DNA from 4 places in the Bacillus sp. SORGH_AS_0510 genome. Region 1 is predicted to be linked to each of the others. Evidence: riboswitches for the same ligand, from Rfam matches in the RefSeq annotation. Region 1 holds a riboswitch; each other region holds the start of a gene.
What was found. Region 1 has a riboswitch for S-adenosylmethionine ahead of QE429_RS07210 (methionine biosynthesis PLP-dependent protein). Riboswitches for the same ligand answer to the same signal wherever they lie in the genome.
Positions count from the first base shown of each region.

Region 2: another riboswitch for S-adenosylmethionine. It lies ahead of mtnW (2,3-diketo-5-methylthiopentyl-1-phosphate enolase); the one in region 1 lies ahead of QE429_RS07210 (methionine biosynthesis PLP-dependent protein).
Region 3: another riboswitch for S-adenosylmethionine. It lies ahead of QE429_RS05225 (methionine ABC transporter ATP-binding protein); the one in region 1 lies ahead of QE429_RS07210 (methionine biosynthesis PLP-dependent protein).
Region 4: another riboswitch for S-adenosylmethionine. It lies ahead of QE429_RS21860 (sugar ABC transporter substrate-binding protein); the one in region 1 lies ahead of QE429_RS07210 (methionine biosynthesis PLP-dependent protein).

Region 1 is NZ_JAUTAU010000001.1:1,424,134-1,431,641, forward strand. Features, by position in the region: gene QE429_RS07200 (bifunctional homocysteine S-methyltransferase/methylenetetrahydrofolate reductase) at 1-878, opposite strand, end outside; gene metC (cystathionine beta-lyase) at 881-2,068, opposite strand; gene QE429_RS07210 (methionine biosynthesis PLP-dependent protein) at 2,068-3,180, opposite strand; SAM riboswitch class I at 3,325-3,439, opposite strand; gene QE429_RS07215 (polysaccharide biosynthesis protein) at 3,883-5,712, shown strand; gene QE429_RS07220 (sugar transferase) at 5,748-6,362, shown strand; gene QE429_RS07225 (DegT/DnrJ/EryC1/StrS family aminotransferase) at 6,384-7,508, shown strand, end outside.
Region 2 is NZ_JAUTAU010000001.1:3,696,811-3,704,318, reverse strand. Features, by position in the region: gene QE429_RS18915 (carbon-nitrogen family hydrolase) at 1-7, opposite strand, end outside; gene QE429_RS18910 (pyridoxal phosphate-dependent aminotransferase) at 128-1,306, shown strand; SAM riboswitch class I at 1,385-1,492, shown strand; gene mtnW (2,3-diketo-5-methylthiopentyl-1-phosphate enolase) at 1,569-2,780, shown strand; partial or broken gene QE429_RS18900 (2-hydroxy-3-keto-5-methylthiopentenyl-1-phosphate phosphatase) at 2,781-3,453, shown strand; partial or broken gene QE429_RS18895 (methylthioribulose 1-phosphate dehydratase) at 3,447-4,077, shown strand; gene QE429_RS18890 (1,2-dihydroxy-3-keto-5-methylthiopentene dioxygenase) at 4,295-4,828, shown strand; gene QE429_RS18885 (aspartyl-phosphate phosphatase Spo0E family protein) at 5,192-5,434, shown strand; gene QE429_RS18880 (ZIP family metal transporter) at 5,459-6,190, opposite strand; gene QE429_RS18875 (electron transfer flavoprotein subunit beta/FixA family protein) at 6,775-7,508, shown strand, end outside.
Region 3 is NZ_JAUTAU010000001.1:977,717-985,224, reverse strand. Features, by position in the region: gene QE429_RS05235 (MetQ/NlpA family ABC transporter substrate-binding protein) at 1-574, opposite strand, end outside; gene QE429_RS05230 (methionine ABC transporter permease) at 594-1,268, opposite strand; gene QE429_RS05225 (methionine ABC transporter ATP-binding protein) at 1,258-2,271, opposite strand; SAM riboswitch class I at 2,413-2,518, opposite strand; gene QE429_RS05220 (ABC transporter permease) at 2,705-3,850, opposite strand; gene QE429_RS05215 (ABC transporter permease) at 3,851-4,963, opposite strand; partial or broken gene QE429_RS05210 (ABC transporter ATP-binding protein) at 4,982-5,921, opposite strand; gene QE429_RS05205 (sensor histidine kinase) at 6,108-7,217, opposite strand; gene QE429_RS05200 (response regulator) at 7,220-7,508, opposite strand, start outside.
Region 4 is NZ_JAUTAU010000001.1:4,292,551-4,300,058, reverse strand. Features, by position in the region: gene QE429_RS21880 (formate/nitrite transporter family protein) at 1-171, opposite strand, end outside; gene yfkAB (radical SAM/CxCxxxxC motif protein YfkAB) at 402-1,523, shown strand; gene QE429_RS21870 (cold-shock protein) at 1,708-1,908, shown strand; gene QE429_RS21865 (MFS transporter) at 2,282-3,496, opposite strand; SAM riboswitch class I at 3,708-3,815, shown strand; gene QE429_RS21860 (sugar ABC transporter substrate-binding protein) at 3,944-5,056, shown strand; gene QE429_RS21855 (sugar ABC transporter ATP-binding protein) at 5,131-6,633, shown strand; gene QE429_RS21850 (ABC transporter permease) at 6,635-7,508, shown strand, end outside.

The sequences.
Region 1 (7,508 bases):
ACTATTTTTTCAGTAACTGGAATACTGTTCTTTAATTCTACCGCAAAGCCTCGAATATGGTCTGGCGTGGTTCCACAGCAGCCACCCAGCAACCGTACCCCCTGGTCCCTGAAGGCTTTTGCTGAGCTTCGGAAATAGTCTGCATCTCCCTCATAGTGAAATTTACCGTCCGTGTAAGCAGGGAGGCTGGCGTTTGGATAGGCAGAGAGAAAAGCATGGTCAGGTATTTCAATCTGTTCCAATGCTAAGAGCATGTGATGTGGTCCAAGCCGGCAATTAAGGCCAACTACATCAGCACCGAGTCCTTCAAGTCGTTTTAATGCGTCATTGACAGGCGTTCGATTCTGCAAAAATCCTGGCTCCTGATGAGAGACTTGAGCGATAATCGGCAGGTTGGTTTCCTTTCTCGCAATGGTTAAAACTGTTTCGAGTTCCTCTAGATCGTAAAAGGTTTCAAGTATCAAACCGTCTACTCCCTCAAGAAGAAGGCAATATAATTGTTCACGGAAGCTCCGCTTTAATTCTTCAATGGTAATAGAATCCGGCTTAATTCCTCGGTTCCCGCCAATAGTTCCGAGTACGTACGAATGACTTTGGACGGCTGCTTTTTTTGCAATCGCGACTGCCGCACTATTAATCTCCTTCACAGAATCCTCCAAACCATATCGCTGCAGCTTTAAATAATTGGCCGCATACGTGTTGGTCTGAATAACATCAGCACCCGCGTCGATATAAGCTTGATGAATCGTTTGGATATGCTCTGCCTGAGAAAGATTTAGCTCTTCTAAACAGCTATCCTTTCCATATGAATGCAATAAAGTACCCATGGCTCCATCGGCTATTAGGATTTGATTTTTTAATTTCTCTAAAAAACTCATTGCTATTCTCCCCGCTCGAATACTAGATGACTACTTCTTACTTTCTCAAACGCCTGTGAAAAATCTTTAATTAAATCATCTGGATTTTCCAAACCTACCGAAAGACGAACTAGGCTATTGGTAATCCCGCGTTTTTCTCTTTCTTCTTGTGGCATAGCGGCATGAGACATTTTTGCCGGGTAAGAAAGAATGGATTCGACTGCACCAAGGCTGACAGCGAAAACAGGGATTTCCACATTGGCGAGGAAGGTTCGAAGTGCATCTTCACTCTCTAATTCAAAAGATAGGACGGCTCCAGGCCCCACTGCTTGTTTTTTCTGAATGTGGTATTGTGGATGACTTTCAAGCCCTGGATAATGGACCTTTTTGACAAGCGGATATTGATTTAAAAACTCTGCAAGTTTAATAGCTGATTTCTGTGATTGCTCCAAACGAACATGAAGTGTTTTTATCCCTCTTAGTACGAGCCAGGCATCTTGGACACCCAATATGGCACCAAATCCATTCTGTAAGAAGCCTAATCTTTTCGCCAAGTCTTCATCCTTAACTACAGCGAGTCCGGCAACGACATCACTATGTCCTGATAAAAACTTCGTTGCGCTATGGAGGACAACATCAGCCCCTAATTCCAATGGCTTTTGGTGAGAAGGGGTAAGAAAAGTGTTGTCGACAAAAGTTAAGGCACCCAATTCCTTTGCAAGACTGCTAATGTCCTTAATATCGGTTACTTTCATCAACGGATTGGAAGGTGTTTCAATGTAAAATGCTTTAGTATTCGGTCTCACCGCTTGCTTTACTTCCTCTAAATTGGTCATATCCACAAATGTATGTTCAATGCCGAAGCGGGTAAGTACCTGTGTAACCATCCGGAAAGTACCACCATATACATCCTCAGTAATGACGACATGGTCACCAGCAGAAAGCAGGAGGAAGGCTGTTGAAATGGCTGCCATACCAGATGAAAAAGCAAATCCTTTTACACCGCCTTCCAGTTCAGCAATCACATCTTCCAAGGCTTCCCTTGTTGGATTTAAGCTTCGACCATAATCGTATTTACCGAATTGATCGAAATCAAATTGGTGGAAGGTGGAAGCATGCTGAATGGGGACACTTACTGCGCCTGTAGTCGGATCCACTTTATGCTGATTATGAAGAAGCCTCGTTTCAAAGGTATAGTCTTCGTGAGCCATTATGCAGTCACCCCTTGTTTCACATTGGCAAAAGCCCTGGTTAAGTCTTCAATTAAATCTTCTGCATCTTCAATCCCTACGGAAAAACGCAATAATCGATTGCAAACACCAGCTTGGATTCGAACCTCTTCAGGGATGTCGGCATGTGTTTGTGTGGCAGGATACGTTATAAAGCTTTCTGTTCCACCGAGACTTTCTGCAAAAGTAATGAGCGATAATCCTTGCAGGAATGGATTCACCCAAGCTTCATCTTTCACACGGAAAGAAACCATTCCACCGCGTCCAGGATAAAGAACATCTGTCACATCTTCATGGTTAGAAAGAAACTCGACCACGGTTTTTGCATTTTTTTCGTGCCGTTCCATTCGAAGAGACAAGGTTTTCATTCCGCGCATTAACAGCCAAGAGTCGAACGGGCTGAGTACGCCTCCTGCTCCGTTATGATGAAATGCCAGTGCTTCACATAGTTCCTTCCCTTTAGCGACAATTAACCCTGCAAGTACATCATTATGACCACCTAAATATTTGGTTGCACTATGAATGACGATATCAGCACCAAGCTGAATCGGCTGCTGTAATAGGGGAGTATAGAAGGTATTATCAACAATCAATAGAATTCCGTGCTTCTTGGCAATTCTTGAAACCTCGGCAATGTCCGATTGCTGCATTAGTGGATTAGTAGGTGTCTCCAAAAAAATAGCTTTCGTTTGAGGCGTAATCTTACCCTCGATTTCTTCCGGACAACAGGTATTAACATATTGAGTTTGTAATCCCCACTTTTTAAAGCCTTGCTCTAATAAGCGGTAAGTTCCCCCGTATAAATCTTCGCTTACCAACCATTCATCGCCTGATTGAAACAGAGAAAGAATCGTGAATATAGCAGCCATTCCTGAACTGCAGGCAAATCCTTGATCCCCAGCTTCTAAATCAGCAATCGTTTTTTCTAGGAGCTGACGTGTTGGATTACCGGTCCGACTGTAATCAAACCCTGTTGATTGCCCAATGCCTTCGTGTCGATAAGCAGTGGAAAAATATACAGGCGGGTTTACAGTACCTGTTGCAGTCTCACTACGGTTTCCAATTTGGGCTAATTTTGTATCAATTTTGTACATAACGTTCACTCCTTTTATTAATGGTTGAGGGGGAATGGTTTTCGCTTTGGTGATTTAGTGCTATAAGGTACTAAAGCTTATAGGTAAACAAAAAAGCCTTCTTATAAGAAGAAGACTTTGGTATGTACGACACACTTGTCATTCTTCTTATCTTGCAAATTAGTAATTTGCAGGACTTAGCACCTTTTCAATGAACATGGGTCCATTGAAGGTTGCTGAGGCGTCGCAGGGCCATTCCCTCAACCTCTCTTGATAAGAAATCAATTATTTAGATTATTTATAAAATTTACTACAGTTTAGCGGGGGTGTCAAACTTTTTTTTGGTAAGTTTAAGAATGGTTTTACCAGTAAAAATTAAAAATTATTGAATTGACATGTTCTGTATAAAGAACTATTATAATTGATATAGACTCATTTTGAGAACGTTTCGAATAGATAAGTTATTTCAATAAAATTTCAGAAAAAATTTTACAACATTTGTTCTATATTAAGAACAAATTTAAAGGTGTTCTCCTTTATGGTGATGTCTCCTATCCAATATCAATGGAGGCACTCGGTCATGCTGTGGGCCTAAAGCCTTAGACGCAAGTCGTCGGTAGTGTGATGTGAGGGCAGGTTAGATGCCTGAAAAAAAGACTTAAGTATATACCCTTTTAAAGAGTATATACTTAAATCTTTTTTCAAATAAAGGGGAGGAAACGAATGACCTATAAACAAAGATTACCACTATTTGTAAGTGTAGATTCTTGTATTGTTCTTACCGCAATTTTCTTTAGTTACTTTCTAGTAAACGCTACCCTCGAAGTGATAACCCTCCCAGCTGTGTTTAGCTCTATTGTTATTTTATTTTGTCATCATTATCTTTCATTTAAATTCAAGTTATATAAAAAAGCCTGGGTGTATGCGAGTGTGGGAGAATTAATCAGTATAGTGAAGGTGGAAACTATCACGATTATGATTGCTGCACTAGTACAACAACTAATATTTCATGAAACATTTACTAGGTTGCTAATTGTTACATGGCTGCTTAACTTGACATTTATAGGAGGTATCCGTTTTTGTTGGAGAGCCCTTCAAGATACTTTCATGCAAAAACATGATAATCAAAAGAGAACACTCATTGTAGGGGCAGGATCTGCAGGAATGATGGTAGCAAGACAACTGAAAAAGAATAATGAATGCAACTTATTACCGGTAGGCTTTATTGATGATGACGAAAAAAAGTATAAGCTGGATATTTTGGGAATACCAGTCCTTGGTGGGGTGGAAAAAATTGAAGAAATAGTAAAACGACAAAAGATCGAAAATATTGTTATTGCTATCCCATCATTAAATAAACAGCAGTTAAATAAGATATTTTTAGAATGTGCTAAGACAAGTGCTAAGACACAAATCCTCCCTCTTCTAGAGGACTTAATGACAGGGAAGGTGTCGGTTCAACAATTTCGTGACGTTTTAGTGGAAGATTTATTAGGTAGAGATCCAGTGGAGTTAGATATTAATAGTATTGCAGAGAATATTACAGATAAAGTTGTCCTGGTTACAGGAGCTGGTGGATCAATAGGTTCTGAAATTTGCCGGCAATTATCTAGCTTCACCCCGGAAAAGTTGATATTAGTAGGGCATGGTGAAAATAGTATTTATACAATTGAAATGGAGTTAAAAGAAACTTATAAAAATTCAACAATAGATTTTATTCCCGTTATTGCGGAGCTACAGGATGAAAAGAAAATGATGGCAGTCATGGAGGAATATCAACCGGAAGTTGTTTATCACGCTGCCGCACACAAACATGTCCCACTTATGGAAAATAACCCTGAAGAAGCAGTGAAAAATAACATCATTGGCACAATGAATGTAGCTAAAGCAGCAAGCTGGCATGGAATTAAAACATTTGTCATGATTTCTACTGATAAAGCCGTTAACCCAACTAGTGTGATGGGAGCAACCAAAAGGCTTGCTGAAATGATTATCCAGCACTTGAACAGAGAAAGCACTACAAAATTTGTTGCTGTTCGTTTTGGAAATGTTCTTGGGAGCAGAGGGAGCGTAATTCCACTCTTTAAAAGCCAAATTGAAAAAGGGGGACCTGTTACGATTACACACCCTGATATGGTTCGGTACTTTATGACAATTCCAGAAGCTTCAAGGCTTGTACTACAGGCAGGGGCTCTAGCAAAAGGAGGTGAAATCTTCGTCTTAGACATGGGAGAGCCTGTAAAAATTGTTGATTTGGCCAAAAACTTAATTAAGCTTTCCGGTAATTTAATTGATGATATAGGTATTGAGTACACAGGGATGAGGCCGGGTGAAAAATTATTTGAAGAGCTATTGAAAGATGAAGAAGTCAATGAAGATCAAATCTATCCGAAGATATATATTGGTAAAACATCTGACCTATATATAAGTGAAATCGAGGAGCTTATTTCAACCTATGCCCATCTAAATAAGTACGAACTAAAGAAGAAACTCATAGAGCTTTCAAATCATAAGGTTATGCATCCAAGTACATTGAAGAAAATATCGATTTAAAAAATGTTATGAATTAATTATGGGGAAGTGAGTATGTGAAGAGAATGTTAGATCTACTTATTTCTTTGTTATTGTTAGTTTTGTTTTCTCCCATTTTTTTAATGGTGGCTATTTTAGTCAAATATAGACTTGGTTCTCCAATTCTTTTCAGACAACAACGCCCTGGATTGAATGGGAGACCTTTTTTTTTATATAAGTTTAGAACGATGAATGATAGGAAGGACAAAAAGGGCGTGTTACTTCCTGATGAGCAGAGATTAACTTCAGTTGGACTATTTTTAAGAAAGTTCAGCCTAGATGAGCTGCCACAGTTATTGAATGTGTTAAAAGGAGATCTCAGCTTAGTAGGTCCCAGGCCATTATTAATGGAATATCTCCCTCTTTACACTGAAGAGCAAGCGAAAAGGCACTTGGTTAGGCCTGGTATAACAGGTTGGGCGCAAGTTCATGGGCGTAATGCAATCACCTGGGAAGAAAAATTTAAGCTGGATGTTTGGTATGTAAAACATCATACCGTATTACTAGATATCAAGATTTTACTATTAACCATAAAAAAAGTAATCCGCCCTGAAGGTATATCTGAGGCTAATCATGTTACTGTTTCTCGATTTACAGGAACAAGCATAAAGGATAAAGAGGGGCATGGCTGAAAAATATAGGGGGTGTATGAATTGTTGCATACAACCACGGAGCGCAGAATTTTTCTTTCCTCACCTCATATGAGCGGCAGGGAAATGAAATTTATTAATGAAGCATTTGAATCCAATTGGGTTGCTCCACTCGGTCCCAATGTAGATGCATTTGAAATGGAAATGGCAAACTATATAGGAATAAATGGGGCCGTAGCAGTTAGTTCAGGAACCGCAGCAATCCATTTGGCACTTTCTCTCTTAAATGTTCAAAAAGGAGATATTGTTTTTTGCTCAAGTCTTACATTTGTAGCAAGTGCAAATCCAATCCTATATCTAGGCGCTGAGCCTGTGTTCATTGATTCGGAAAGAGATACGTGGAATATGTCACCTAACGCATTAAATGAAGCATTAGAGGAAGCTGCAGCAACAAATAAACTTCCTAAGGCAGTAATCATTGTAAATCTTTATGGACAGTCAGCAAAAATGGATGAATTAGTATCTCTATGTAGAAAATTTCATGTTCCGATAATAGAGGATGCGGCAGAATCCCTTGGAGCTAAGTTTAAAGAGAAACCAAGTGGTACCTTTGGTGAATATGGTGTTTTCTCATTCAATGGCAATAAGATTATTACGACATCTGGTGGCGGCATGCTGGTATCCAATAATACAGAGGCATTAAGGAAAGCACGTTTCCTTGCAACTCAAGCAAGAGATGAAGCTCCTCATTACCAACATAGCCAGTTAGGATATAACTATCGATTGAGTAATATTTTAGCAGGAATTGGCAGAAGTCAATTAGAAGTGTTAGAAGAGAGAGTCCATGCAAGAAGGAGGATCTTTCATACCTATCTACAGGAGCTTTCGGCAATTACTGCTATTTCTTTTATGCCAGAGCTTAACCAGACATTTTCTACACGATGGCTGTCTGTGATGACGATTAACCAAAATAGTACCAATGTGTCACCAATGGAGTTAATCACTGCTTTAGAAAAAGAAAATATAGAAGCAAGACCTGTTTGGAAACCTCTTCAACTACAGCCACTTTTTCAAAACTATAAATATTATCAGCATTCCGAGAAGGAAAGTGTATCGGAAGAACTTTTTCTAACAGGGGTTTGTTTACCTTCAGGTTCCAATATGACCAGTCAGGATCAAATGCGAGTA
Region 2 (7,508 bases), 2.3 Mb from region 1:
ATTTCAAGGAATTTTCCCTCCGGTTCGAAATATCAGAATTTTTTCTTTACAAGCTGTTATAAAAGTTATATCATTTGTGACTAGAATTTCAACAAAAATTTGTAAAGAGTTAGCAGGTGAGAGAGTAATGAAACAATTTCCACCATCAGAGCTTTTAAATAGTCTGCCAAAACAATTTTTTGCAGGCCTTGTAAAGAAGGTTGGTGAGTATATTGCCGAAGGGCATGACGTTATAAATTTAGGACAAGGAAACCCTGATCAGCCAACACCGGAACATATCGTGTCCAAATTACAGGAGGCGGCAGCTAACCCGATCAATCATAAATATTCTCCGTTTCAGGGGCATAGATATTTAAAGCAGGCTGCAGCTGATTTTTACTTTAGAGAGTATGGCGTAACGATCAATCCTGATAAGGAAGTGGCTATCCTTTTTGGGGGCAAAGCAGGACTTGTGGAGATTCCTCAATGTTTGTTAAATCCGGGTGATACCATTCTTGTACCCGATCCTGGCTATCCGGATTATTGGTCGGGGGTTGCACTGGCAAAAGCAGACATGGTTACAATGCCATTGAGGGAGAAAAATGCATTTTTACCTGACTACAACGAACTTTCTTCCGATACGTTATCAAAAGCAAAGGTCATGTTTCTGAATTACCCTAATAATCCTACTGGTGCTGTTGCCACTGAAGAATTTTTCATAGAAACAGTGAAACTAGCAAACGATCACAATATTTGTGTTGTTCATGATTTTGCTTACGGTGCCATCGGTTTCGACGGTCATAGACCAATCAGTTTCCTAGAAACCGAAGGGGCAAAAGAAGTAGGAATCGAGATCTACACACTATCTAAAACCTATAATATGGCGGGCTGGCGTGTTGGTTTTGCTGTGGGGAATGAGAGTGTGATTTCAGCGATTGAACTTCTTCAGGATCATCTTTATGTAAGTATATTTGGAGCTGTTCAGGAAGCAGCAGCTACTGCCTTAACTGGGTCTCAAGATTGTGTAAAAGAATTAAACGAACTGTATGAACGCAGAAAAGGTGTGTTAATTAACGGTCTACGTTCGATTGGGTGGGATGTGAAAGCGCCTAACGGGTCTTTTTTTGCATGGCTTAAGGTACCAGACGGGTACACATCCGCACAATTTGCTGAAATCCTGCTTGACCAAGCACACATTATGGTTGCACCTGGTATTGGTTTTGGTGAATTCGGTGAGGGCTTTGTTCGTGTAGGGTTATTATCATCCGAAGATCGGTTGGCTGAAGCTGTCAGAAGAATTAGTTGTTTAGAAATGTTCAAAAAATAGGTTGACAAATGTTTTTTTTCTTGCGATAATCCAAAATAAAGTTTTACAACTTAAAAATGTGAATAATTACGAATCGTTTTCTTATCAAGAGCAGGTGGAGGGAAAAGCCCTATGAAGCCCGGCAACCGACTTAACTAAAGTTAAGCACGGTGCTAATTCTTGCAGCAACTGGCTGAAAGATGAGAAGATGTTAGTTTCTTGATGCTAACCTCTTCTTTTCGAAGAGGTTTTTTATGTTTTTTTTGAAGGGAAGTTGAAAAGAATGACTGAAATTATTGCTACATATCTTGTACATGATGAAAATAATCCTGAAAAAAAAGCCGAGGAAATAGCCCTTGGATTAACCGTTGGTTCTTGGACCAACCTTCCTGAACTCGAACAAAACCAACTGCGTAAGCATAAGGGCAGAGTCGTTTCCATTGAGGGGAAAGATTGGGAAAAAGAGGGTCAGGCGATTATACGAATTGCTTATCCAACCCTAAATTTCTCTAATGATTTACCAGCGATTCTAACCACTGTTTTCGGAAAATTATCACTAGATGGAAAAATAAAATTACTAGATTTACAGTTTGATGATGTCTTAAAAAGTCATTTCCCTGGTCCTAGATTCGGTATCGAAGGGATTCGAGAAAAAATAAACGTTTATGATAGACCACTAGTTATGAGCATTTTTAAAGGAGTGCTTGGTAAGGATATTCACTTTTTAGCAGAGCAGTTAAAGCAACAAGCTCTAGGTGGAGTGGATTTAGTCAAGGACGATGAAATCCTATTTGAAAACGCGCTTACTCCTTTTGAGCAAAGAATAACAGCGGGGAAACAAGTCTTAAGAGAGGTCCATGAAGAAACCGGGCACAGAACCCTATATGCAGTAAACCTAACAGGAAGAACATCACAATTGAAGAATAAGGCAAAAAAGGCCGCTGAACTTGGTGCCGATTTATTATTATTTAATGTGTTCTCTTATGGATTGGATGTTCTACAAGAGTTGAGAGAGGACAATGAAATTGGGTTGCCGTTAATGGCTCATCCTGCTGTTAGCGGGGCATTGACCTCTTCGCCGGAATTTGGCCTTTCCCATTCCTTGCTTCTCGGGAAGTTGCTTCGTTATGCAGGTGCTGATTTATCCCTTTTCCCATCACCATACGGAACGGTTGCGCTAGAGAAAACTGCGGCCCTTTCAATTGCAAGTGAATTGACAATAGAGGATGTTTTTAAAAAGGCATTTCCAGTACCATCAGCAGGAATTCATCCTGGATTGGTTTCCTTGTTAATCCGTGATTTTGGTATTGACTCAGTGATAAATGCAGGTGGCGGCGTTCATGGTCATCCAGATGGTGCTCGTGGGGGAGGTCTTGCCTTCCGCCAAGCTGTTGATGCAAATCTGCGAGGATTGACATTAGCAGAAGGGGCTAAACAGTATGATGAACTAAAAACTGCGCTAAAGCTATGGGGAAATGCTGAGGTGACGGTATAGATGGCAAAGCCGGTTATTTATTGTGATTTTGACGGGACTGTTACTGAAAGTGATAACATCATTGCCATAATGAAAAAATTTGCTCCTCCCGAATGGGTGGAAATTAAGGATTTAATTCTATCGCGACAGATTTCCATTAATGAGGGTGTAGGGAAATTATTTTCCTTATTACCTAGTGATAAGAAGAAAGAGATAACGGAGTTCGCAATCGAAAATGCAAAAATTAGACCTGGTTTCAAGGAGTTTGTAGCTTTTGTGCGTGAAAAAGGGATTCCACTCTACATTGTAAGTGGCGGGATAGATTTTTTTGTTCATCCAATCTTGGCAGAATACGCCCCATTTGATGGAGTCTATTGTAATCATTCGGATTTTTCAGGAGAAACAATCAAAATTCTCTGGCCGCATGAATGCGATTCCTATTGTAACAATGATTGTGGTTGTTGTAAGCCAAGTATAATGCGTAAACTGAACCATCCAAATGAGAGTTTCAAAATCGTAATTGGCGATTCTGTAACGGATTTAGAGGCGGCTAAACATGCGGACTTTGTTGTTAGCAAGGGATTTGCTTCAGGAAAAATGTATGGAATGGGGTATTAACCATCAAGGGTTTCATACTTTCTTCGATTGTATCGAGGAAATCAATAAAAGAATTGAGGTGGGTGAACTATGTTAAAGGAAAGATGGGCAGAATTAGCCGATATTAAGGATGAATTGGCAGAGAGAGATTGGTTTATGGGGACAAGTGGAAACCTTGCAATTAAGGTGAGTGATCATCCGCTTCAATTTTTGGTAACAGCAAGCGGAAAGGATAAACGCAAACGGACATCTGAAGACTTTTTACTTGTAGATGAATTTGGTCGTCCTGTAGAAGAGACTCATTTAAAACCGTCGGCAGAGACACTACTTCATGTGGAAATTTATCGTAAAACCAATGCTGGTTGTAGCTTACATGTTCATACGATTGATAATAATGTCATTTCAGAGGTCTATGGTGACCATGGTGAGGTTACCTTTAAAGGCCAAGAATTAATTAAAGCCTTTGATAAATTGGGAAGAAGATGCAGTTTTAAAAATACCGATTATTCGTAATTTCGCACACATTCCTACACTGGCAAATAAATTTTCAGAGCATGTTTCCGAAGATAGCGGAGCCGTATTAATTCGGAATCATGGAATCACAGTCTGGGGTCGGAATGCATTCGAAGCGAAAAAAATACTTGAAGCATCCGAATTTCTATTCCGTTACCAATTACGATTGCTCGAACATAAACCATACCAATTATTTAAAGTAGTCTAAAAGAGAAGGCAAGTTTAAAGTCCTGTGTTGATTTGACACGCCTGTTGATTGGAGCAGAAGGCGCGAAGACTCCTGTGGGAGTATGGTTCAGGGGAGACCCCGCAGGCGCGTTTCTCCGAGGAGGCTCGCCGAAACACCCACGAACCGCTCGCGCCTGATGCGGAAATCAACAGACAAGTTGACAGGAACAAAAATAAAAAAGTGAGGCTGATTTATAATGGCGTATATTACATTTCAACAGAAAGATGATCAAATTCATGAGCAGGAGGCAGTTGCAAGCTTCTTAGAAAGTCAGGAAGTCATTTATGAAAATTGGGATATTAACAAACTCCCTGCATCATTAGTAGAAAAATATCTTTTAAGTGATGAAGAAAAAGAAGAGATTTTAAATTCTTTCGAAGCTGAAATTGCCGACATTTCTGCGAGACGGGGATATAAAGCACAGGATGTGATTTCATTATCAGAAAACACACCTAATCTGGACGTATTACTTACTAATTTTAAAAACGAGCACCATCACACTGATGATGAAGTTCGTTTTATCGTAAGTGGTCATGGTGTTTTTGTCATTCAAGGAAAAGATGGAGAGTTTTTTGAAGTCCATTTAAATCCAGGTGATTTAATCTCAGTTCCAGAAAACACAAGACACTACTTTACATTAGAAGAAGATAGAAAGGTTGTCGCGGTAAGAATTTTTGTCACAACAGAAGGCTGGGTTCCAATTTACGAAAAGGAAGAAGTAAAGCAATAAGAACAAAAAACTGGCTGCAGATGCAGCCAGTTTTTTTATCCAATTAGTTTGAGATTGGAAGTATTTTGGTAAAATGTTATTGGGTGTATTATATAGCGAACAAAAATACAAATACTGGTTCATAACTTTTCTCTATTATCTTATTATTTCTATTTTTTGTCAAAAAGTACCCTGAGGTTTAAGGAAATAATTGTCGTAAATACTTGAAAAAAACATAGGAAATTGTCGAAAAGCGAAAGAATTAGAATGTTTTGTCTACTTTTGCGAATGTATTTACTTTTATAGAAATTCTTGTCATAATCTTTCAAGTAGTTAACTTTTTTAGTGTATTACAGTAAAAGGGTACTGAGTAGGAGGATAACATTGTACAAGGATAGTAATAACCAATATGAAATGATTGAACAGATCAGGGCCAAAAGGGAATTAATGATAAATAGTGCAAATACGCTAGGATATACAAGTGAGGAAACAATAAAATACAGCCAGGAACTAGATGAGCTAATAAATGCGTACCATAGAGAAATGGGACAAGCTTCTAGGCCAAATGAAGAAGTAAAGATTGCATTTAAACAAATGATCATGATTTGGCCTAAAGTTTTAGTTTAATGGCATTGATGTGAACTACTTCTATTAATATATATCAATGATTAGAACCATAAGTAGAAGCCCCATTATAAAAGCATAGGTTGATACCCGCTCATTTCCATCTCCGTGACTTTCGGGAATTAATTCTTTATAGATGATAAAAAGCATCGCACCTGCCGCAAAGGAAAGGCCGTATGGAACAAGGCCTTGAACATATGACGTTAATAAATACCCTAATAATGAAGTAACAATCTCAATAGCGCCCGTTAAGGTTGCAATAATGAAGGCCTTCCATTTACTTATTTGCTGATTGATTAAAAAGAGAGCGACAAGAAGGCCTTCAGGAGCATTTTGGAACCCGATTGCCAGTGCTATTAAATTGCCAGTATCTCCTTCTGAAGAAGCATAGCTAACACCTACAGACAAGCCCTCCGGGATATTATGCAGAGTGATTGCTGAAATAATTAACAGAGCTTTTTCATCAAATTGAATGCCACTTTTAGTATGCTGCAAATCAATATGCGGAATATTTTTTTCAAGAAGAGTTAGCACACCAACCCCTAACCACACTCCAACAAAGAGTGAAATAAAACCTCCATACTTGAGAGCCTCCGGAATTAGGCCGATCGTAGAAGCAGCCATCATAATTCCAGCGCTAAAGGCTAATAATACGTCCTTCCACCGATGTGTTATTGAATGGTGGATAAACAATATTATTAATGCCCCAGCCCCTGTTGATAAGGCAGAGAGAACACTTCCGAATATTACCTCAGTCATTTCTTTCCTCCTTTTTTATTTTCATCAGAAAATCTCCATTTTTAGACATGACTGTGATTTTTATCATTGTTTATATCCCAATATTTCATATAGTTATATTAGTACTATTTAAAGACATACTCACACCATGATTAACTCCATATTTTACCACAATTAGTTATGACATCAACTTATTATTATTTTTACCTACGCCTTTGAATCTACACAAAATTAGTTATGCTGCACATCTTATCCAAATTTTGATGACTTTTAGAAAGAGGCTTTGTTAAAGAACAGTGTTGATTTATACATCCTGTTGATTGGAGCGGAAGGCACGAAGACTCCTGTGGGAGTATGGTTCAGGGGAGACCCCGCAGACGCTTGCGTCGAGGAGGCTCGCCGAAACACCCACGAACCGCTCGTGCCTGGAGCGGAAATCAACAGGCAAGTTTAACAGAGCCTAGAAAGAAAATAAAGAAAACCACCATTGTTTGGTACTATGCTTGTGTTACGGTTCATATATCCTTAATAAAAGCATTTTTTATAACCAAAGTAAGCAAACGCTTTCAACAATCTTAGTCTATATGGAGGAGGGAAAGTCCTACATGCACATTGTCGTATGTGTCAAACAAGTACCCGATACAAAAATCATTAAAATCAACCCAAAAACAAACACACTCGACCGCCGGAGTGCCCCGGCCATTTTGAATCCTTATGATGCACATGCCGTTCAAGAAGCTGTGAAAATCAAGGGGAAAACAGGTGGCACCATTTCGGTCCTGTCAATGGGACCGCCACAGGCAACAGCTGTTATTAAAAAAAGTGTTGAAATTGGTGCAGATAGAGGCTATCTGATTACTGACCGGGCTTTTGCCGGAGCAGATACACTTGCTACTAGTTATGCCTTATATAAAGCTTTAGAGAGAATTAGTAAGGAACTCCCAGTAGATATGGTGATTTGTGGGAAACATGCTATCGATGGAGATACAGGTCAGGTTGGACCTGGTATCGCAAGACGACTGGATATTCCTCCTGTAACAAATGTCATTGAGGTAACAGAAGTGAATGAAGCAGAGAGAACGGTATTAATTAAGCGAAAATTAACCAATGGATATGAATTAATCCAGTCAGAACTGCCGTGCTTGTTAACAGTTGAAAAAGAAATTAATAAAATTGATTATTCACCGATGCCAAACATGATTAATGCAGCAAAATATGAACCAATCATCTGGGCAGTAAGTGATCTTGAGAATGTGGATCGCTCCCAACTAGGTCTAAAAGGTTCGCCTACCATTGTAGGTAAGATGTTTACACCTCCACGGCCAGAGGGTGGAAAAAG
Region 3 (7,508 bases), 450 kb from region 1:
GCTGACCCGCTTCAATCGCTTGGAACTTTAGTTTTTTCTTATTTTCAACAATATCCTTCTCAGATACTTTCAACGGATCGGCACTCTCGTTGATTGTAATTAAGCCTTCATCGCGAAGTGTATTTAAAGCACGTGCTGCGTTTGTTGGGTCATTCGGTAAAGTTACGGTCGCTCCGTCCTTTACTTCAGCCAATGATTTGTACTTCTTAGAGTAAAGTCCCATTGGTGCTGTTGGTACAGAAATCAATGCAGACAGCTTCATGTTGTTTTCCTTCGCAAAATTCTCTAGATAGATAGAGTGCTGGAATAGGTTTGCTTGGATGTCCCCATTATCTAATGCTTTGTTTGGCTGAATGTAATCGCTGAATTCTACAATTTCAACTTTGTAACCCTTCTTTTCTAACCCTGGAACAATTGCTTCCTTCAACATATCGCTATACGGGCCAGCAGTAGCACCTAATTTAATGTCCTTTGATTTTGCCTCTGCTTTGTCCTTGCTGTCAGAACTGCTGCCGCAAGCGGCTAACGCACCCACGACTACTACTAAAATCATTGCTAAAAACCACTTTTTCATGACCTTTTCCTTCTTTCCTTTATCTTCTTTTATCTACAACTTTGGCAACAAAATCACCAAGCAGTTGAATAACCTGAACTAAAATAATTAATATTACGACAGTGGCAATCATGATTGTATTGTCATAGCGATAATATCCAAAGCGAATCGCTAAATCGCCAATTCCTCCGCCGCCGACTGTACCAGCCATTGCCGAAAACCCTATTAAACTAATAAGGGTTAACGTAATACCCGATATGATTCCTGATCTCGCTTCAAGAAGCAAGACATCTTTTATAATCATGGTTGGCGTTGCGCCCGCCGCAATCGCTGCTTCAATGACCCCTTTGTCAATTTCCCTTAATGCGGTTTCGACAATCCTAGCAAAGAATGGAATCGCCGCCACTGAAAGTGAAACACTTGCGGCAGTTGGTCCAATCGTCGAACCAACAATGAGGTTGGTTAATGGTATAAGCGCCACCAGCAAGATAATAAATGGAATCGAACGAATCAAGTTCACCAAGAATCCCATCGTTACTTGAATGAAGCGGTTTTGTAAAAACAAGCCTTTGTCAGTAACAAATAACAGGATTCCTACTGGAAGGCCAATGACGATGGAAATCGCTAAGGATATCAGAATCATGTAGATCGTTTGTAAAAAAGCTGTATTGATATCAGGGATGAGCTCCACCAGATGCTGAAAATCAATGCCCATTATGTAACACCTCCACTTGTGCCGCACGGTCTTCGATGTATTGAAGCGCCGAGGAAACTTCCTCCTTCGCACCTTTCAGTTCCATAATGAAAATGCCCAAAGGCAATTCTTGTATATATTCAATCGAACCATGGAGGAAGTTCCCTTTTAGACTGAATGTCTGCAACATATCGGAAATGACACCCTCTCCGGCGACTTTTCCTTTAAATAACACCTTGATGATAGGACCATCACAGCTAGACAGGATTGATTGCGGAATGTCAAAGGAAACCACACTATCAATAAACTCTTTGGTGAGTTCCGCTTGGGGATTAGCAAATATGTCGTAGACCGCACCCTCTTCAATGACTCTGCCGTCTTGCATGATCGCCATTCGGTGGCAAATTTCTTTCACTACATCCATCTCATGTGTGATGAGAATAATCGTAATGTTAAGCTCCTTGTTGATCTTTTTTAATAGATTCAAGATCGACTTGGTTGTGGTCGGATCGAGTGCGGAGGTTGCCTCATCACATAATAAGACTGTTGGATTATTGGCGAGTGCCCGTGCAATCCCTACCCGCTGCTTTTGTCCTCCGCTCAGCTGGGCTGGGTACACATCGCGCTTATCCGCAAGTCCCACCGTTTCTAGTAATTCCATCACACGAGTGCTGATTTGATTCTTCGGATAGTTAGCCGCCTTCAGTGAAAAAGCAATATTCTCATACACGGTTTTCTGACTGATGAGGTAAAAGTGTTGAAAAATCATGCCGATCTTTAATCGGGCTAAGCGTAGCTTCTCCCCTTTTAAAGAAATAAGGTCCGTCTCATCGACAGCAATGCTTCCCGAAGTCGGCCGTTCCAATAGGTTGATGCAGCGGAGCAACGAGCTTTTCCCTGCACCAGAGTAGCCTACGATGCCATAAATCTCGCCTCGTTGAACATTTAAGGAAACGTCATCGACTCCCTTGACCGTGCCATTTTTCGTTTTATATTCCTTTGTTAGATGACGAATTTCAATCATAACGAGGACCTCTCTTTCTAAATAAGCGATATTTTATGTTTTTTCCTTTCTCCAATTAACAAGGGAGAAATAGTTGGTTTTTCCATAAAAAAAATGCCCCTTTCATCTGAAAGGAGCATCGAAATACAAACAATTATTTCAAGCTTATCTTTCAGAATGAAAGTCATTCTGCTGGAATTGGCACCTTCCCAATTAGGGGGTTGCCGGACGTCATAGGGCCAAGTCCCTCGGTCGCTCTCGATAAGAATTATTAGTTTTTTTTAACATTTTTGATATTACTAATCTAGTTTTATCTTGTCAATCCTCAGAAAATATTATTTTACTATTGTAAGTGTTTCCATTATTATCAAATCAACTATTTAGGTACTCTAAAAAATTTTTTTGGGGACAGTCCCCCGGTGCGCTAAAGCGCCGGGGGACTGTCCCCGCTCTACTAGATAAAGTTCTGTGTCGTGTTGTTCCTGCTGAACCGATACACGGCGATGAGGAAGAAGGCCGCGGCAAAGGCGAATAGGATGATGTAGTGTAGGTACAGGCTGCTGAAGCTGCTTCCTTCCTGCAGTTTCGTTAGAGTGTCTAATGTCCAGCGCTGCGGCAGGAATTCTGCGATTTTTTGCAACGCTTTCGGCATCACTTCCACAGGCCAAAAACAGCCGGAGAGCATAACCGTTGGGATGATGACTAAGTTTTGCAATGCACTCGCAGCATTCCGGCTGTTGGCAAAAGAGATAATCACCAATGACAACCCGACCGAAATCAAGGAGAAAAGGATCATGACAAAGGCCGCTTCCCAGAAAGATACGTTCACGCCCATATCAAAAACCGTTCTCATGATTGTTAGCGTAATTAACATCTGTACGGTCATAACGATCATATTCACGACCACATTCGCTAGTAAAAACTTCCTGGCATTGATTGGTGTCGATAGTAAACGGTAGTAGGTCCGCTGTTCTTTTTCCAAAAGAATGATTTCTGATAGATTCACAGCCGACATCAGCATAATCATAATCAAAAAGCCGATCGTTTGATTGGTCATATACTTATTTTTCGATGCATCCTCCACCGAATGAGTCGCAAGCTTATAGTGGCTTTGCTGATAGTCCGCCACCATCTGCTCGAACAGCGGCTGATTCCCCTCTGCTGCTCGGCTGATGGTTGCTAGATTATTAATATATTGATATAAATACGATTTCACGAAGCCAGTCACGGCTGCCCCTTTGATGGAGCTAATCTCGATATGATTAGGCGAACCCTTCAGCACGCTTTCCGAGAATCCTTTTTCAAAGGTAATTACAGAGTCCAGCTTACCGGATGTCACCCGTTCCTTTCCCTGTGCGGTGTTCACCTCGGAAACCTTTACATTCTCTAGCCCTTTGAGAAATTCAATCGTATGGTCCGTAATCTCACTTTTATCTTGATTCACGACGCCTATTGCAAGGATTGGTGTTTGCCCCCCTCCATAGGCAAGCAGCGCAATGAAAATCCCAACCAACGGCATACAGAGAAACATGATGATGTTTTTCCGTTTGCGAAACGTCATACGTAAGGTGTTTTGAATTATCCAGAGGATATCTTTCATTTATAGCCCCTCCCTTCTTTTTAAAGAAATAACTGCTACTAGTAAAAATAGGAGTGACCCAGCCAAATTAATTGAGATTGCAGGGATGGCCGCAGAAAGGTCATTCGCATAGATTAATTTCGTTAAGCCGTTGTTCATCCAGGTAAGGGGAGAAAGTTCCGTAATAAATTTGAAGAAACCCTCAGGATTCACAATTCTAAAATAAGACCCGCCAAAGAAGGAGGACAACTGGGCAACGAGTGTAATGATCACTTTTGGAGCAGCATGTGTTTTGGACAAAAAGCTAATCCCAATCCCTAGGCTCACTGCAAAAATAATCTCCGTCAAGAGTACCAGGTAGACCATCCCTTCATGATCGCCCCAATTCGCATCGAATAACAGCTTGCTCAACTGAACCACGAGCAAGGCAGATATGCTGCTGCTAACAAGACTTCCAAGTACTTTTCCGATAAAAATGTCACTTTTTCGAATCGGAGAGGCAATCAGACGATTTGCCGTCCCTCTCACACGTTCCTCCACAATTAACGAACTAGCTGACATCGCCCCGTACAAGATAATCATTGTCGTGATCACTATCGCATAATAGTCCATCGAACTCGGTTGCTTATCAGGTTGAAGCGAGGTTTCTTTGATAAAATTCCCGTTGCTTTCTTCGGAAAAAGCAATGGCCATCTTATCCGGCGCCGCCTTCATGATTTCAGTGGCAATATTGTATCGGTCGACATAGGCAGAAAGCATGCCTTGAAGGATATTTGCTTCGATGCTGTTGCTATTATTGAGAAAGAGCTGAAGCCCCTCATCTGTTACCTTTACGTAGCCGTCCACTTTACTTTGCTGCACGTCTTTTTTTGCCTTGGGTTCATCGGTGGCTTTTTTAAAATGAACGCCCGACTTTTTAACCTCCGTGATGAAGGGCTGGAAGTTCTCTCCCTTTGTCGTATCTGTGTATAACACGTGGATATCATCCACAGGAAGACTCGTCGTAAACGTATTCGACAGGGCGGTTCCCAGGACAAGCATCAAGACAATCGGAAAGAGGAGCATGAAAAACAAGGTTCTTCTGTCACGGAAATCTGATTTGATTTCCTTCCAAGCAATACTGAAAATGTTCATGGTCGTTCCCTCCTTTCCTTATTGGTCCCGTAAATTCCTGCCGGTTAACGTTAAAAAGACCGTCTCTAGGTTTGGCGCTTTTTCCTGCAGCGAACGGATTTCGATATGCTCGCTCATAAAGTGCTCAATGATGTGATTTAAGTTGTTAACGCCGGTATCCGAGTTAATTTTAATAATGTTTTCATCGATTGAAACCGCTTCGACCCCTTTAATTTCCTTAATGGCTTGAACGTTCACGTGTTCCGTTGATTTGACCTCTATCCACAAATCCTTTGTATTGGTGATGATTGATTTCAGCTGTTCCTTCGTGCCTTCTGCAATGATTTTTCCATGGTCGATAATAGCAATTTGCGTGCAGATTTCTTCGACTTCCTCCATATAGTGGCTCGTGTAAATGATCGTACAGCCCATCTCATTTAGCTTGCGGACCGAATTGAGGATGTAATTACGCGATTGTGGGTCGATGCCGACCGTTGGCTCATCCATGATAATCAGCTTTGGTCGATGGGCAATGGCACAGGCAATATTTAGGCGGCGTTTCATCCCGCCGGAAAAACTTTTCGGATAACTTTTATGGCGATCTTGTAATCCAACAAATTCTAAGGCCTCTTCGACCCGTTCCTTTAATTCCGCTCCGCGCAGGCCATACAGACCAGCAAAAAATTTCACATTTTCATAGGCCGTCATGTCCTCGTAAATGGCGAGGTCCTGCGGCACCATTCCAATATTCATTTTGGCGTATCGACTGTGTTTGGCCGTATCCTTACCGAGAATGGAAATCGTCCCCTCGTTGCTGCGTAAGAGGCCGGCAATCATGTTAATGGTCGTACTTTTCCCCGCCCCCATTGGATCCGAGGAACCCAAATATTTCTCCTTCTTTCACGGATAAGCTCATATGGTCGACAGCAATAAAATCACTGAATTTTTTCGTTAAGTTTCTAATTTCTAACACGTTCATCCTATTCACCCCTGCTCCCTTGTATAGTTCAAGTATAAAAAAAAGAATGAACCTGCATAAGTGCAATCGTTCATTCTTTTTACATGAGAATCTTCATGTTTTGCTTGTGAAATGATCATGGTGACTGGTTGGGCAACGTCGTCTTATATGAAAAACTTCACGGCGGTAGGTTCTGAGCTAAAAACCTCATGCTTGTGTGATCGGCAACAGAGTCGTGACCGAAAACCCATGCGTACTATCCACAATGATTTTACCATCCACAGAAGCCGTCCGTTCCTCCATCCCCATAATCCCAAGACCCTTCTTAATCATCTCCGTGCCGACGCCATTATCCTTCACTTCAACACGGATGATTTTGTTTAGTACTTTAACATCCACAGAAACCAGTGTTGCACCTGAATATTTCATGGCATTCGTTAATGACTCCGTGACATTCTCATGGATAATTTTCCATTGAATCGGCGTGATGTGGTCTAAATTTCCCTCATAGGTTAGGACGGTCTTGATGGATTGCTTCGCGTTGAAATCATCGAGCAAAAGCTTCATCCGGTTTATCCCCACTTGTTCGGTCGGCGGCTTCATATTTTTCAACGTCATGCGAATCTTCTCAATCCCCTCCTTGGAGATGTTGATGGCGTTTTGCAAGAGCTCGGTGGCTTTTTGCTTGTCGCTCTCCATCAAACGTTTGGCTGCCTCCATTTGAAAAAGAGCCCCCGTCATGGAGTGGCCGATTTTATCATGAATCTCCTGTGAAATTCGATTCCGTTCCTCTAATTTAAAGGTGTATTCCGACTGGCGGATGTATTCGGTATTTTCATTGATATTCTTCGTTAACCTGTGGAGCGTTTTTCGCATCGTATCGATCTGGGCTTCATTTTTTTCCAGTTTCTCTTGATACAGGTGTGCCATGGTAAAAATTAAAAAACAAAGAATCGTCACTAAGCTGTAAATGGGCTGGAGTTCGACCTTTATGTAAAGGATGGGAACCATGGATACAATCAACAGAGTGAGTCGGCTATGGACAAATTCGGCTGCCAGTTCAATAATTGCAAGCGGTAGGAACAAGCAAAATAAGGGTAATACAAGAACATAGGAAAGGACCGAGAGACCGATGGTGAGTATTAGCAACACCCGTTTGACAGTGTAATTTTTAAAGATATACATCGTAATATTTAGACAAAAGTACAGTAAAAAGGTGAGGACCACCCATGAGAAATGATTGATTTCTCCACGGATACAAGTAACCGCGATATACACTAAAAGACTAACCTTAGTAAAAATCATCCAAAGTTCCATCTTTACTCTACTTTCCCCGTCAGATAGTAAATCGCGATTTGGGTGCGGTGCTCCAGTCCCGTTTTATTTAGGACCGAGGTGATATAATTGGCGACCGTCCCTTCAGAAATAAACAATTCCTTTGAGATAGTTTTGTTGGAATAGCCTTTGGCAATCAAGGACATGATGGCGCGCTCTCTCTCGGTAAAAAGAGTGAGGTCCAACTTGGTTTCAGACGGATTCGTGCCGCTGCCCAGGTTCGATTTCAGCTTCTCTAAAATGACGTCCTGAATAATGCTATTTCCTTTGTAC
Region 4 (7,508 bases), 2.9 Mb from region 1:
TGAATCTACTACATAAAAGAAATTTCCAGTTTTAAACGCAACAATGACACCAAAACCAATAAACATACTTGCAAGCATTGAACGTAAAATATAGCGGAGGATGCTTTGCCGAAAGATTTTCAGTTTTTTTAAGGCTAGCTTTTCGGCTTCATTCAAAGGCTGCATTTCCATATCTACTACCACCATCCACAATTCATTTACTATCCTATTATTTTTCACTAATACCTGAACAAATATGTATTATACGGGAATCCATGCATATGCCAATGGAAATAGAGAAATCGCCATAGAATATACTAATTTTACGTTCAAATGATTTTAACAAATTATTGTTGGCATCTACGTTACGAAATACGCTATAATAATAAAGTTTTTCCTACTACAAAAATGAAGGAGTTCGTATGAAGACACTAAAAAAAATTACCCCTCATTTCGATCCTTGGGAAGCATATTTAGATATTGAGCAATATGGAAAACCCCTGCTTACCAATATAGAATTTACTACTACAACACTTTGCAACATGCGCTGCGAGCATTGTGCTGTAGGCTATACCCTTCAGACAAAGGATCCAACAGCCCTTCCAATTGAGCTTATTTTACAAAGATTAGAGGAAATTCCGCACTTGCGTTCGTTAAGTATTACAGGTGGCGAACCGATGCTTTCTCATTCCTCTGTCAGAGATTATGTCCTACCTATCTTAAAATATGCCCATGAGCGTGGGGTTCGAACGCAGATGAATTCGAACCTAACTTTAGAACTAAATCGATATGAACCAATTATTCCATATTTGGATGTTTTACATATTTCACATAATTGGGGCACTGTAGACGATTTCGTTGAAGGCGGTTTTGCTCGAATGGAGCGTAAACCTGATTATGTGCAGCGAGAAAAATATTTTAAGAGGATCATAGAAAATAGTAGAGAACTCGTAAAAGCAGGAGTCATGGTTTCGGCAGAAACGATGTTGAATAAGAGGACACTTCCACATTTGGAACGTATTCACCGTCAAATTGTAGAAGAAATGCTTTGTCAGAGGCATGAGGTGCACCCAATGTATCCAAGTGACTTTGCTAGCAATCTTGAAACTTTATCTTTGGATGAAATTAGATCAGCCATCCATCACTTGCTGGACATTAGAGATGAGAAGATTTGGATGCTGTTTGGCACATTGCCATTCTATGCATGCAGCAGTAACAAGGAGGATCTGGACCTTTTAAACAGGCTTTATCAGAGTAAAAATGTAACCGTCAGAAATGATCCAGATGGTCGTTCTCGGTTGAATGTGAACATATTTAGCGGTGATATTATTGTAACGGACTTCGGAGATACACCTCCTTTAGGAAATATCCAAACAACCCCACTTGAAGAGGCCTATCAAGCCTGGCAAAACACAGGTATAGCGAAGGAATTAAGCTGTCATTGTCCGGCTGTTTCGTGCTTAGGTCCAAATATCTTGGTTAAGAATAGCTATTATCAGGACCTTGATTTTACCAAGTTGCAAGCCAATATTTCAAAAGATTAAGCTCTGTTTAAAGGACGCTCTTTATTGTCTTCTTGCAAATACGATTGTAAAATGTTATACTAAGTAAGAATTATTTTTGTTCGGTGTAAAGGATAGTATAAGATAAACTTTTCGTCTTGATGATCACTGAGTGCAAGGATAGTACCACAATGTGTGCAAAAGCACACAGCAGGAGGAAACACACATGGAACAAGGTAAAGTAAAATGGTTTAACGCAGAAAAAGGTTTTGGATTCATCGAACGCGAAGGTGGAGACGATGTATTCGTACACTTCTCAGCTATCCAAGGCGAAGGCTTCAAATCTCTTGACGAAGGTCAATCAGTAACATTTGACGTTGAGCAAGGTCAACGTGGACCACAAGCTTCTAACGTTCGTAAAGCTTAATAACAACGTTGAAAAAAACAGGCTCTAATTTAGAGTCTGTTTTTTTTATTTCAAAGGCTGTGTTAAAGAACCGTGTTGATTTATACATCCTGTTGATTGGAGCGGAAGGCACGAAGACTCCTGTGGGGGTATGGTTCAGGGGAGACCCCGCAGACGCTTGCGTCGAGGAGGCTCGCCGAAACACCCACGAACCGCTCGTGCCTAGAGCGGCCATTTTAAAAAAAGGACATAACAAAAACCCCACTCATGAAATGAGTAGGGCACACAAATGAAACAGTAATTCAAATGGTAGAATTATTGTATCATATATTTTGGGAATAACCTAATTTATTTCGATAAAGATTTTGGTAACTTTTGTATATTGAATAAGTAATTAAGCTGTATGTTTAACAAGCTTAGGATGACGCAGCACTGATACGAGCAAAATTAGACCACTAACTATTAATAAGGCACTCGTGCTGATAAAGACAGCAGAAAATCCGAAGTAGCCTGAGAGGAAGCCACCTAGCATCGGTCCAATGATATTGCCGAGGAATCGTAAACTATTATTATAGCCAAGGACTTCCCCTTGCATAGTAATTGGGGCTTCTTGACGGATATAGGCGATACGGACAGGAATGATGCCGCCAATGGTCACACCTAAGGCAATCCTGATAATGACCAGCTGCCAAAGGCTTGTCACAATCGCTCCTGGTAAGTAGACAATTCCTGCCAAAAATAAAAGGATGACTAATATTTTGATATACCCATATTTATCGGCAATTTTTCCCCAGTTTCGCGACATCAATAAATTACCAAGACCCGCAGCTGAAAAAGCAATTCCGGAATAAAAGGCGACATTATCTGGTCCATGCAAGTCACTCACAAACAATGACAAGATAGGTTGAATGCTGAAATGGGCGATTTGAACAAGTGCAGAGATAAGGAGTACCGTTAATAAAACCGGATTTCGTAGGATATGTTTAATGACCTCTTTACTGGAATAATGAGATTTGGCCCCCTTTGGTGGTTCTACCAGAAATTCTTTTGTTGCGATTACAAGCATTGCAGATACAAATATGGAAATAGATGTCCATTTAAAAGTGGTCGCATAGCCGAGTGTATCGGCTAAAATTCCTCCGAGCATAGGTCCTAACAACGAACCTGTAATACTTCCCGTTTGTAGTGTACCTAGGACGCGGCCGGCACTCTCTTTTGGTGTTTGAGTAGAGATGAATGCCTGTGACATCGGAATAAACCCTGAGAAAAAGCCCATGAAAAACCGAAGCACAAGCAACTGCCAGACAGAATGAACAAACCCTATTAAGAAGATGGAAAAGGCCATCCCTAATCCAGATATGATTAGAATTTTTTTTCGTCCATACCGATCACCAATCTTTCCCCAAACAGGTGAAAAGAGAAAGGCTGAAACGAATGTTATTCCAAAAGTAATGCCTGACCAGTGCTGGACATATTTTTCTGAAAAGTCCCCAAATGTCTCTATGTAAAGCGAAATAAACGGCATGACCATCGTCATACTTCCTGCTACAAAGAAGTTGGCAAACCACATAATCAGTAAATTACGCTTTGCACTTTCCTGCTTATTCATGGATGGTAACACTTCTTTCTTTAGTTTATTTCGTTTCCCTAAATATAATCATACCGAAATTTCTTAGGAGAATAAAGGAATAACTTTTAGTAGTATCTCCTTAATAAAATAAGAAGAAAGTTATTACTTTATTAAAAATATTAAAAATACTATTGACAACTTGTTAATGTGAGTTTAAATTTAGTTTAATACTTTAAATCAACAATACGTTCTCTTATCAAGAGTGGCAGAGGGACTGGCCCGATGACGCCCAGCAACCGTTCCGACATGGAATTGGTGCTAAATCCTGCAAAACATTTATTGTTTTGAGAGATAAGAGAGGAGTAGTCCTTAATTTGCGATGAAACCTCTCTTTTCTGGAGAGGTTTTTTATTTTACCTAAAAGAAAACTTCTCCGATGGGAATAATTTAGTTTGGTAAGGAAAACAAAAAGGGGGAGCTTTTATCATGAAAAAAAATCTATTTAAAAGTGTGCTTGTATCTACATTAGCTGCAAGCCTATTGCTCACAGGCTGTGCATCTGGGGGAGAAGCGAAGAAAGCAAGTGGAAATAAAAATGTTTCCCTTGAAGGAGTACCAGAGGTCTTTACTAAAGGTGATCAATTAAAGATTAAAGTCATCCGTAAAATTGGCGGTGACGATCATACAGCTCAATTCTTAGCAGGAGCTAAAGAAGAGGGAGAAGCATTAGGTTTAAAAGTAGATGTATTTACAGCTAACGGTGATACAGCAAAATTCCATGATGCCATTAATCAAGCTTTAGATCAGGATTATGATGGTTTCGTGATTTCTCATGGTGACGATGATGCGACAGTGAACGACGTGAAGAAAATTGTTGAAAAAGGAAAAAGCGTAGTTGCGTTTGACTCCAATCCAAAGTTGGCTGAAGTTGAAGGTGTAACACTTACATCTCAAGATGATGAAGCATTAGCAACATTAGCATTAGATCAGCTTGTGAAGGAAACAAAGGGGAAAGCCAATATTGCATACCTTTGGGTAGACGGTTTCCCGCCAATGGTAAGACGTAATAAAGTGTACCAAGATGTCTTGTCTAAAAACCCAGGTATTAAAGAAGTTGAACGCTTTGGAGTTGCCGCTGCAGATACAAGTGTGCAAACACAAAACGCAGTTGCCGCTATGTTAAATAAATATCCAAAAGGAAAACTGGATGCCATTTTTGCTACTTGGGATGCTTTTGCTATCGGAGCTGCACGTGCACTAAAAGAAGCGGGTCGGGAAGAAGTAAAAATTTATGGTATCGATGTTTCGAATGCGGACCTACAAGAGATTCAAAGAAAAGGTAGTGCATGGAAATATACAGCTGCAGTTGATCCGAAGCTTATTGGTGCAGTTGATATGAGATTGCTTGCTAAAAAGCTAGCAGGTGAAGAAACACCGAAAACATATGATTTAGAAGCATCACTAGTTTCACAAGAAAATCTTCAAAAGTCTAAGGATCCTGTGAACATGGTCAATCTATCAAACATCATTTCTGGTTGGGGTAAGTCAGATGCATTTGAAGAAGATTGGATGAAGACGTTAAAGAAGCATTATAAATAATAACTTTTTTATTATAAGCACTCTCTTTATCAATTGATTAAGAGAGTGTTTGCTTGATAGAGGGGATGATACTCATGCGTTCGACATTGGAAATGAAAAATATAACGATAGAATTTCCAGGCGTGAAGGCTTTAAATCAGGTTCATTTTACAACAGAAACAGGAAAGATTCAGGCATTGATTGGAGCTAATGGTGCAGGAAAATCGACTCTTATGAAGGTTCTCTCTGGAGCTTATGATCACTATAGTGGTGAGATTATTCTAAATGGAGAAACCTTGAACATTCGATCTCCAAAGGATGCACAGGACGCAGGCATTCAAATTGTATATCAAGAAGTCGATACAGCACTGATTCCGAATTTAACCGTTGCCGAGAATATTATGTTGATGGACACGGTTCACCGAATGGGGAAAAAACAGTGGATGAACTGGAGCGCTCTGCATGAGAAAGCAGCTCAAGTCTTAGCTGATATGAATATCACTCTATCTACAAAGAAGCTAGTGAGTGAACTTTCTCTTGCAGAAAAACAAATGATTCTAATTGCCCGATCCGTCTCGAATGACTGTAAGTACCTGATCCTTGATGAACCGACTGCACCACTTAGTCATACGGAAACGAAGGAGCTTTTTCGAATTGTCCGCGATTTAAAAAAGCAAAATGTCGGGATTATCTTTATCTCCCATCGTCTACCAGAGATATTTGAAATCTGTGATGACATTACTGTGATGCGAAACGGGGAATTTGTTGTAAAAGAGAAGATTTCGGATACCACCCAAAGTCAAGTGGTGGAGTATATGCTTGGCCAAAAGCTTGAGGAACAGTTTCCAAAAAAGAATACTAGAATCGAAAACACGGTTCTTGAGGTAAAAGGATTATCAGATCGGAATAAAATTAAAGATTTACATTTACATGTTAAGTCTGGAGAAATCGTCGGTGTGGCAGGACTGGTCGGGGCTGGTAAGACAGAACTTTGCAAGGCGTTGTTTGGTTCTGAAAAAATTACAGGGGGAGAAGTCCTTTTAAATGGAAGCAAAATATCTTTGAAATGCCCCTATGATGCCGTAAAGAACGGAGTTGCATTGGTACCCGAAGAACGTAGAAAAGAAGGGATTCTTGTCCTTGAATCAGTGGAATCCAATCTGACTGCAGCCAACTTAGGAAGCTTTACAAATATTTTTAGCTTTATTAATAGAAAGAAAGAAAAAGAAATTGCCAAGGGGTTAATTAACCGACTTGCAATCAAAACTCCATCTGAAGAAACAAAGGTTCAAAATCTATCAGGGGGAAATCAGCAGAAGGTTGCGATCGGAAAGTGGCTGGTTGCTGAAGCCGATGTCTATATTTTTGATGAACCCACGAAAGGCGTGGATATAGGAGCGAAGAAGGATATCTTTGAACTGATCACAGAGCTAGCGAGCAGGGGGAAATCCATTATTTATGCCTCATCAGAGTTATCGGAGATCATGGGGATAACTGACCGGGTTTATGTTTTATATGATGGTCAGTCAGTAAAGGAACTTGAGACGCATCTAACAAACGAGGAAGAACTATTATATTATTCCACAGGGGGCAGGTAAAATGGAGACAAATATTTCAACAAAGAATCAGACCCCAACCAAAAAGGCATTTGAACTATTTCATTTCTTATATAAATACGGGACGATTATTACGATTCTTGCACTTATTCTAATTTTTTCAGCAGCCAATCCTTCATTTATTCAGGGAGGTAATATTGTCAATATTCTTCGATCAATATCGATAGTGACGATTATAGCTATAGGGATTACCATATCATTATCTGTCGATGGCTTCGACTTATCCGTTGGTTCAGTAGCTTCGTTATCGAATGCTATTGTTATTTCAATGTTTGTTTGGTTTTCGCAAAATACAGTTGTCGCGGTTCTATCTGCGATTGCGGCTTCCTTATTTGTAGGGGCTTTAAACTCTTTCATGATTGTAAAGTTGCGGATTCCGGACATGCTGATGACCTTGGCGACTATGTTTATCATCCAAGGCACGGCTCTAACTTATACAAAAGGGGCAACAGTTTCTCAAAACATGGTATTGCCCGATGGCTCTATGGCAACAGGCTTAATTAGTCCATTCTTTGCAAAAATTGGAGCAGTGCCATGGATTATTATCATCATGGCGATCACAGTCATTTTAGTGCATATTTTTCTGACCTATACCAAACATGGGCGTTACATGTATGTAATTGGCGGTAATAAAGAGGCAGCTAGACTTTCAGGGATTCCAGTTAATAAATATAAAATAGCAGCATATTTACTTTCAGCATTATTCGCTTCCATTGGTGGGATTGTTCTTGCCTCAAGGGTTATGACCTCTGAAATCAATTCCGGTGCGCCGTACCTTATGGACTCTGTTGCTGCAGCTTTTATTGGATTTTCAGTCCTGGGTGCAGGTAAGCCGAATGCATTTGGGACATTTACTG